2 regions of the Bradyrhizobium sp. 33ap4 genome follow, and region 1 is predicted to be linked to the other one. Evidence: riboswitches for the same ligand, from Rfam matches in the RefSeq annotation. Region 1 holds a riboswitch; the other holds the start of a gene.
The links. Region 1 has a riboswitch for cobalamin ahead of metE (5-methyltetrahydropteroyltriglutamate--homocysteine S-methyltransferase). Riboswitches for the same ligand answer to the same signal wherever they lie in the genome.

Region 1 (4,417 bases):
CTGGCCTCGTCGCAGATTGGCGTCCGCGCACTGCGCGTGTGCGGGGAAGGCTAAATCGGTTCTCGTAAGCTGGCACGTGGTCGTCCGATCATAGCATCGATTTTCTCGTCCAATGGGCCGCGAGCAACAGTGCTGTGTGTGCCTTTTCCTGTGACAAGCTGCGAGAGAGGCTGCCGGTCTGTCGCAAAGACAGAACAGCACACGTCAACGTTTCCGAGCGTGTGTGCTTTGGCCGCTACTCAGAGGCGCTCAGCGTCAAGGAGCTGCGCCGCGATCTTGCTCCGTGCGATCATTGGCCGAGGCCTTTCGCGCCCTCTCTATTGTTTCTCGTTCATTTGGCTCTATGCGATCGAACCAAGAGCCTGGAGGAAAGGCTGCGATACGCTTGGCAAAAAAAGATTGAGGCTCCCAATCTTGTCCTTCGCTTTTCTCGAAAGCGATGACGCCGTTGCGAGTAAAATAATGGGGCCCCGGGATCTTGCAGTTCACCAAAAGCAGAACGCGCCAAAGATCACCCTTTTTCGTCGGCTTGTCATTCGGTTTCGCCACGTAATCCACTGCAACGGGCTCAATGATATGGCACCGGCCGTGCCGCAGAAGATCGCCGAGCTTGCCTTGTGCGGTCGTTACGAAGTTGAAGTTAACAGGATCGTGCAGAAAGCGGAGATTTGCGTCCCTTTCGCCATCGGTGACCTCACTGGCGATCAACGAGAGCGCAAAGGCGCGCCAACCCAATTCAATCGGCTTGGCATATGGCGACGCAAGTCTGATCGTTCCGTCGGTCGCGATCTTCCAAGTGATTGCGTACTGTTCGTCTGATTTGTTGTCTTGGTGCCTGGTCCACGAAAAGTACACATACTCTGTTCGGTCAATTCCTTCAGCGACTCCCCATGACCGAGGGACGAAGTGAGCCACCTTCGAGACCTTGGAGATGATTTGTTCTATAGTCTCGCCGTCTTGCGCTCGCCACGTTGACTTGACCCTTTCGACAAGCGCGCTGTCGTTGGCGCGAACGTTGCTGTTTGTCGCTGCCAGCCCGGCCAGGCAGATCAGCGATCGACCGAGACAGAACCAAAGCACGCGCGTTCCAGACATTCTCTTCATTGCTGCCGGCCCATCTGGTTCTCATCCACGCGTCAATTCCAAAGCGGACAATCTTCGACGTGCTCTACGAGATCGCTAGAAGTTAGCGGCAACGTGACGCGAGCACCTGCTGATGTCCCGCGCTGCAGGCGCTGTCCCTCGATGTCACGCGCCGCTAACTTCAGTGGTCAGCCAAAGCTTCAACTTGCAATGCTGGACCAGCCCAGGAGGAGAAGCCTGGGCAAGCGAGGACTTGCATTCTTCGTGCCAGGCAATAGCAGGCAGTTCGCACCAGATTTGTGCCGCCTTTGTCGACTTCCCGACCTGCGCACCTTATTTATGTTGCCATTAAGCCTATTCGCAGCGACTTTCGTGGCTCATTCCTGTCACGCACTGGATCTCCGAGCAGCGCAGTTTTGAAAGCCTCGCTGCCAGAAGCCAGACGACAATTGAGTGCAGGTTTGCCGCCATCGAACCGGTGTGGTCCGGGGTCGTTGCCGCTGCTGCCAAGGTCGAGAGTGCCTCAGCCGGTTGTGCTAGGCGCTTTATGGCCGACAACGAGGCGAAGCCGCCCATCAGCGGCGAGCGATTAGGAATTGGCGCTCGCAAGTTCAAAAGTAAGGCAGACGATGGGACGAGGCCTTCGCCGCTCGCGTGATGGCCCGCTTCGTGACCGGCGTCTATCAGTTCGTCGCCGTAGTCAACATTGGAGGAGCTGCGCTTCCATGCAGTCGTATCGACCGGGCAAGAAGGCCAAGCCTCGGGTTGAGCTAGCTTCGGCTTGAACTGCTCAAAACGTTCGAGAGCATCTGTCTGACGGCCGGGTTCATAAGTGGCCTTGCTATCCAGCCGAACAGGCCGACCGCAAAGACGGCAGCAGCAAAGACGGTGAGGGCACTCCAAACAGCCATTTTCATTGCGAGCTACTCTTTTCGTTGGTGATTCACTATGCTTGCTTTTCGCAGTATCGCCAAAAAACGTCCGCATGGCGCCTACCAGGATTGGTCGTAGATCAACATGCTCGCTGAGTATGCCGGCGGATTTAGCGTATAGCGCGCCTATTCACACTGGTTGTTGGTGGAGAAAGGGGGACGTAGCGAAGGGTGCTCGATGAATGTTCGAAAGCTGGATCGCGTGAAGAGCGTCCTGCCTCGGCACCGTGACCTTCATCGCCCAGGCCGCATTCGTCTCTTCCATGATCTGACGCGCGGTCCGACGCCAACGCGCCTCGCAGATGGTCACCCCGATATTTGTGATTGGAGAGTGCCTTCAACGTCCCGATCAAGAGTGGCCGTGCATCGTCAACACGTAGGAGACGTCGCAGCATCAATTTGAGAGGTTGACGGCGGAGTTGTCTTGCCGATAATCCAAGTCGTCGAGGTTCTCCGGTTCCTGTTTGATCCGGAGCTAAGAGGGAAGCCGGTGATGCCGGCGCTGCCCCCGCAACTGTGAGCGGCGAGCCGCTGTCCAACAGAGTCACTGAAGCCTGCGCGGCTTCGGGAAGGCCGGACAGTGGCGATGACCCGCGAGCCAGGAGACCTGCCCCGACAATATGTTCGTCCACGGGCGGGGTGTCCCGGTGGTGCGCCAAGCAGCCGTCGCTCGCGCGACGTCTCCTGCCTGCGTCCGCCATGGCCTTTGCCCCCAACATGGGGTTAACGCTATGTCTCTTCTCTCGCTTCCGGTTGCCACGCTCGGAACGCCGCGCATCGGTCCAAGACGCGAGCTTAAACTCGCGCTCGAAAGCTATTGGGCCGGAAGAATCAGCGAACAGCAGTTGCTCGAGGACGCAGCCGGCCTACGTGCGGCGAACTGGGCGCGCCAGAAATCCCTCGGTGTCACCATCATTCCGTCGAACGATTTTTCGCTATACGATCAGGTGCTCGACACCAGTGTCATGGTCGGCGCCATCCCGGAAGTCTATGCCTCGAAAGCCGAGCCTGCTTCTCTCAAGACGTATTTCGCCATGGCACGCGGTTCACAAAGCGGCAGTCAGGATGCGAGTTGCGGTCACGGACCTCGCGGCTATGGCGCACCCGCGCAGGAGATGACCAAGTGGTTCGATACCAACTACCACTACATGGTTCCGGAATTTCATCGGGGACAGACTTTCAGGCTCTCCTCTCGCAAGCCTATCGAGGAGTATGAGGAAGCCAAGGCCCTTGGCTTTCAGACTCGCCCTGTCCTGATCGGCCCGGTCACTTTCTTGAAGCTAGGCAAGAGTGCGGATCCCGCGTTCCAGCCACTGTCACTCCTGGATGACCTGCTACCTGTCTATATCGAGGTTCTGCAGGAATTGGCCAAACGCGGAGCAAATTGGGTTCAGTTTGACGAGCCCTGCATGGTCCTTGATCTGGATGAGGGGCCAAAAAAATCTTTGCTGCATGCCTATGGCCGGCTCGCCAAGGAAGGGCCGGCCATCAAGATCATGGTTGCCAGCTATTTCGGCCACCTTGGCGACAATCTTCACACCGCCTTGCGCCTACCTATTGCCGGCCTGCATGTCGATCTGGTTCGGGCGCCGGAGTTATTGGATCAGATCATTGCTGCCGGGCGAAGTGAACTCGTCATGTCACTCGGCGTGATAGACGGTCGCAATGTGTGGCGGACGAATTTGTCGGCGCTGCGCCAGCGGCTCGATCCCGCCATTGCGAAGCTCGGCAAGGATCGCGTACAGATCGCCCCATCCTGTTCGCTGCTTCACGTGCCGGTCGATGTTGAACTCGAAACGGAGCTTGCTTCCGATGTCAAGAGTTGGCTTGCGTTCTCGGTTCAGAAGATTCGCGAGCTTGCGACCTTGGCACGGGCACTCGCAGGCGATCAAGATGTCGCCGACGCTCTTGCGGAATCGGAGCGCGTTACCACCCGCCGCGGAACTTCCCCGAAGATCCGTGACGCCAATGTCGCCGTCCGGATCAGTGCGATCAATCAGACCATGCGACGGCGCGTCAGCCCATTTGCCAGCCGTGCCGAGATCCAACGCAAGCGCTTCAAACTGCCGGCGTTTCCGACCACGACGATCGGATCGTTTCCGCAGACCGCAGAGGTGCGTAATGCCCGCGCGGCGCACGCGAGAGGCTCGATGAGCGACGGGCAATACGACAAGTTTCTCAAGGAGGAGACTGCGCGTGCTGTCCGTTGGCAGGAGGACATTGGCCTGGACGTGCTCGTGCACGGCGAGTTCGAGCGCAATGACATGGTGCAGTACTTCGGCGAGCAACTCTCCGGCTTCGCATTTACCAAAAACGGCTGGGTACAATCCTATGGCTCGCGCTGCGTTCGGCCACCGATCCTGTTTGGCGACGTCTCGCGGCCGAAGCCGATCACCGTGGAC
Region 2 (4,417 bases), on a different contig from region 1:
GCCGTAAGTCTGATCCGCCGCGGGGATGTCGAGCTGTGCAAGGAACGCCTTGCGAAATTCGTCCGAGGCGAACAGGCCGTGCAGATAGCTGCCGTGAACGCGCCCGTCTGCGGAGACCGCGCCCTCAGCCGTACCGTCGAGTGATGCAAAGGGCCGCGCGCGATCCGGCCCGTCGGTGCGCCCGATATGGATTTCATAGGCGCTGATCGGCTGGCTGGTCGCGGCATGCACCGCGCTGGAGCGCGTCAGCGTCTTCTGTTCGGTCATGGTGGTTGCGACATCGAGCAGCCCGAGCCCGCGCGTTTCGCCGGCAGGACCTTCGATCCCATCGGGGTCGGCGACGCTGTGTCCAAGCATCTGGTATCCGCCGCACAGGCCGAGGACATGGCCGCCGCGGCGATGATGCGCGAGGAGGTCGATGTCCCAGCCCTGCGCGCGCAGGAAGGCGAGATCGCCGCGGGTCGATTTCGAGCCGGGCAGGATGACGAGCTTCGCATCACCCGGGATGGCTTCGCCCGGACGTACCATCACGAGATCGACGCCGGGCTCGAGCTTCAGCGGATCGAGGTCGTCGAAATTGGCAATCCGCGACAGCGCAAGGAACGCGATCTTGCACTGGCCGGGCTTGCGCGCCTCGCCGAGCCCGAGCGCATCTTCGGCCGGAAGTTCGCCGGCGCGGACGAACCAGGGCAGCACGCCAAAGCCGCGCCACGCCGTGCGTTCTTCGATCAGGCGATAGCCGTCGTCGAACAATGTCGGATCGCCGCGGAATTTGTTGATGACAAAGCCTTGGATCATCGCGGCATCATCAGGGTCGATCACCATCTTGATGCCGACGAGCTGCGCGATCACGCCGCCGCGGTCGATGTCGCCGACCAGCACCACGGGCACGTCTGCTTTGCGCGCAAATCCCATATTGGCGATATCGGCTTTGCGTAAGTTGACCTCGGCGGGACTGCCGGCGCCCTCGACCAGCACCAGATCGGCGCGCTGCTTCAGGCGCGCAAAACTCTCCAGCACCGCGCCCGTCAGCGATGGTTTCATGCCGGCATATTCGCGCGCGCGTGCGGTGGCGATCCGTTTGCCGTGCACGATGACCTGGGCGCCGACATCGGTCTCGGGCTTCAGCAGCACCGGGTTCATGTCGGTGTGCGGCTCGACGCCGGCGGCGAGCGCCTGCAACGCCTGTGCGCGGCCGATCTCGCCGCCATCGACGGTCACGGCGGCGTTGTTCGACATGTTCTGCGGCTTGAACGGCAGCACGCGCAGGCCGCGCCGTCTCGCGGCGCGGGCGAGGCCGGCGACGATGAGCGATTTGCCCACGTCCGAGCCGGCTCCCTGGATCATCAATGCGCGCGCCATCGTGATGCCCGTCAGAACTCGACGCCCGGCTGGGCCTTGATGCCGGAGCGGAACGGATGCTTTACCAGCGTCATCTCGGTGACGAGATCGGCAATCTCGATTAGCTCCTCCTTGGCGTTGCGCCCGGTGAGCACGACATGGGTCATCGGCGGCTTCGACGTGGTCAGGAAGTCGACGACATCGGCGATCGCAAGGTAATCGTAGCGTAGCGCGATGTTGATCTCGTCGAGCACGACCATGCGCAGGCTCGGGTCTGCGATCAGCTGCTTGGCCTTTTCCCAGCCGGCTTGCGCTGCCGCGATGTCGCGGGCGCGATCCTGCGTCTCCCAGGTAAAGCCTTCGCCCATTGCGTGGAATTGACAGAGATCGCCGAAATGCCCGGTGAGCAGGCGGCGCTCGCCGGTATCCCAGGCGCCCTTGATGAACTGCACCACGGCGCAGGGAAAGCCGTGCGCCACACAGCGCACAATCATGCCGAACGCGGAGGACGATTTTCCTTTGCCGGCGCCGGTATGGACGATGATCAGGCCCTTTTCACCGCTCTTGGTCGCCATGATGCGGTCGCGGGCGGCCTTCTTTTTCGCCATCTTGTCCGCGTGGCGCGCATCCGGCGAAAGATCGGTGCCGACGGCGCCGTCTTCAGCGCCCTTTCCATCAGAAGTCATCACATTCCTTCGGCTTGACAAGTGCGAGGCTTGGACGAATGGTGGTCCCGCGTCGGTTCCTGTCCTACGACAGGCGAAGAGGGAATGCGATAGGGCTCCGCTAAATCGGGCCCGAAGCGCAGCCGCCCCCGCGACCGTGACCGGAGAGATGCCCAAGCCACTGATTCCATACGGAGTCGGGAAGGTGGGCATCGAAGGGTAAAACCTGCTCCGCAAGCCGGGAGACCTGCCAACGCAGCATGTTGTGAAACCGGCGGACGGGGTGTTCCGCGACGGGGAACGAACCTGTCCAAAATCGGTTCGTGTGCCTCATCGCTTCCCGCTGTCAATCCAGGAAGGGCGATGAGCGTTACACTTCATGTCTGCATCACCTGCCGCGCCGGCCAGACGCCGGCGGAAGGTGAGCTCGCGCCCGGTGCACGCCTGCATGCCGCGCTTGTCGAGGCCGGCGTGCCTGATGACGTCAATCTGGTTCCCGTCGCATGCCTGTCGGCCTGCAGCCAGGGTTGCTCGGTCGCGCTCAGCGCGCCGGGGCGGTGGTCCTATGTCTACGGCCGACTGTCCGCTGATAATGCCGCGGATGTGATCGCCGGTGCCTCCGCCTATGCGGCGGCGCCCGACGGCATCGTGCCGTGGCGCAGCCGTCCGGAAATCTTCCGCAAGCAATCGCTCGCCCGCATTCCACCTCTTCCCGTCGTGCCGGAGGCCGCAGAATGACCACGCTCGCCAAAATTCCGGTCACCGTCGTGACCGGCTTTCTCGGCTCCGGCAAGACGACGCTGATCCAGCATCTGATCCGCAATGCCAACGGCAAGAAGCTCGCGGTGCTGGTCAACGAATTCGGCAGCGAAGGCGTCGACGGCGACATCCTGAAGTCGTGCGCCGACGCCAATTGTCCGGCCGAGAACATCGTCGAACTCGCCAATGGCTGTATCTGCTGCACCGTCGCCGATGATTTCATCCCGGCGATGGAGCAGTTGCTGGCGCGGAACGTGAAGCCCGATCACATCGTGATCGAAACTTCCGGGCTCGCGCTGCCGAAGCCGCTGCTGAAAGCGTTCGACTGGCCGGAGATCCGTTCGCGGATCACGGTCGACGGCGTGATCGCGCTCGCCGACGCCGAGGCCGTCGCCGCCGGCCGTTTTGCGCCTGATCCGGCCGCGGTGGATGCGCAGCGTGCGGCGGACGACAATCTCGACCACGAGACGCCGCTGTCGGAAGTGTTCGAGGACCAGATCGCATGTGCCGATATCGTGCTGCTGACCAAGGCGGACCTCGCGGGGGCGGAGGGGATCAAGGCAGCGAAAGAGGTGATCGCGGCCGAGATGCCGCGCGAGGTGCCGATGTTGCCCGTCGTCGACGGCACGATCGACGCGCGCGTGATCCTCGGGCTCGGGGCGGCGGCGGAAAGCGATCTCGCGGCGCGGCCGTCGCATCACGATGGCGAGGAGGAACACGAGCACGACGATTTCAATTCCGTCGTGATCGATCTTCCGGAAGTTTCGGATGTCGACGCGCTGGTCGCCTCGATCAAGGGGCTGGCGCGCGAGCAGAACGTGCTGCGCGCCAAGGGCTACATCGCGGTCGAAGGCAAGCCGATGCGGCTGTTGGTGCAATCGGTCGGCGAGCGGGTGCGGCATCAGTTCGACATGCCCTGGGGTGCCCGGGCGCGGCGGTCGAAGCTCGTCGTGATCGGCGAACATGCCGACATCGATGAAGCCGCGATCAGGGCACGGCTTGGTGTCTGATGCACGTCGTCTTCCGCGAGAGCCGCGGCCTTGAGGAGACCGCGACGCCAAGGGACCTCGGCCAGGATCCGGCCGATCTCGTGGTGTTGTCGTTTTCCGACAGCGATCTTGCTGCCTTCGCGGCCGGCTGGCGGCGGGGCCGTGCTGCGCTGCCGTCGCTGCGGCTCGCCAATCTCGCGGAGCTGCGCCATCCGCTGTCGGTCGATACCTATATCGAGCGGACGCTCTCGCACGCCCGCGGCATTCTGGTGCGGCTGATCGGCGGCGAGCCCTATTGGTCATACGGGCTGGCCGCGGTGCATCGGCTGGCGAAGGAGCGCGGCATCGCCCTGGTCGTGCTGCCGGCCGATGGCCGCGACGATCTGCGGCTGGATGAGTTCTCGACCTTGCCGGTCTCGACGCTGCGCCGTCTGAAGGTGCTGTGCGACAAGGGCGGCCCCGTTGCGGCGCAGGCCGTGATCGCGCAACTGGCGCTGGCGTCCGGACTTTATGCCGGACCCGTGGTCGGCGAGATCGATCTTCCCGAGATCGGCGTCTACGATTCCCAGCGCGGTGCCATCGCGGCGTTGCCGGCACCGGACGGCCGGCCGCGCGTGCTGGTGACGTTCTATCGTTCCTACCTCGCGGCAGGCGATACGGCGC

Region 2: it holds a riboswitch for cobalamin, as region 1 does, so the genes downstream of both, Q2M23_RS16850 (DUF1636 family protein) here and metE (5-methyltetrahydropteroyltriglutamate--homocysteine S-methyltransferase) in region 1, are expected to answer to the same signal.

The regions. Positions count from the first base shown of each region.
Region 1 is NZ_JAUMTJ010000012.1:105,152-109,568, forward strand. It holds gene Q2M23_RS11685 (nodulate formation efficiency C protein) at 256-1,095, opposite strand; gene Q2M23_RS11690 (hypothetical protein) at 1,438-2,070, opposite strand; cobalamin riboswitch at 2,445-2,645, shown strand; gene metE (5-methyltetrahydropteroyltriglutamate--homocysteine S-methyltransferase) at 2,747-4,417, shown strand, end outside.
Region 2 is NZ_JAUMTJ010000019.1:132,659-137,075, reverse strand. It holds gene Q2M23_RS16860 (cobyric acid synthase) at 1-1,362, opposite strand, end outside; gene cobO (cob(I)yrinic acid a,c-diamide adenosyltransferase) at 1,374-2,027, opposite strand; cobalamin riboswitch at 2,064-2,276, shown strand; gene Q2M23_RS16850 (DUF1636 family protein) at 2,370-2,744, shown strand; gene cobW (cobalamin biosynthesis protein CobW) at 2,741-3,775, shown strand; gene cobN (cobaltochelatase subunit CobN) at 3,775-4,417, shown strand, end outside.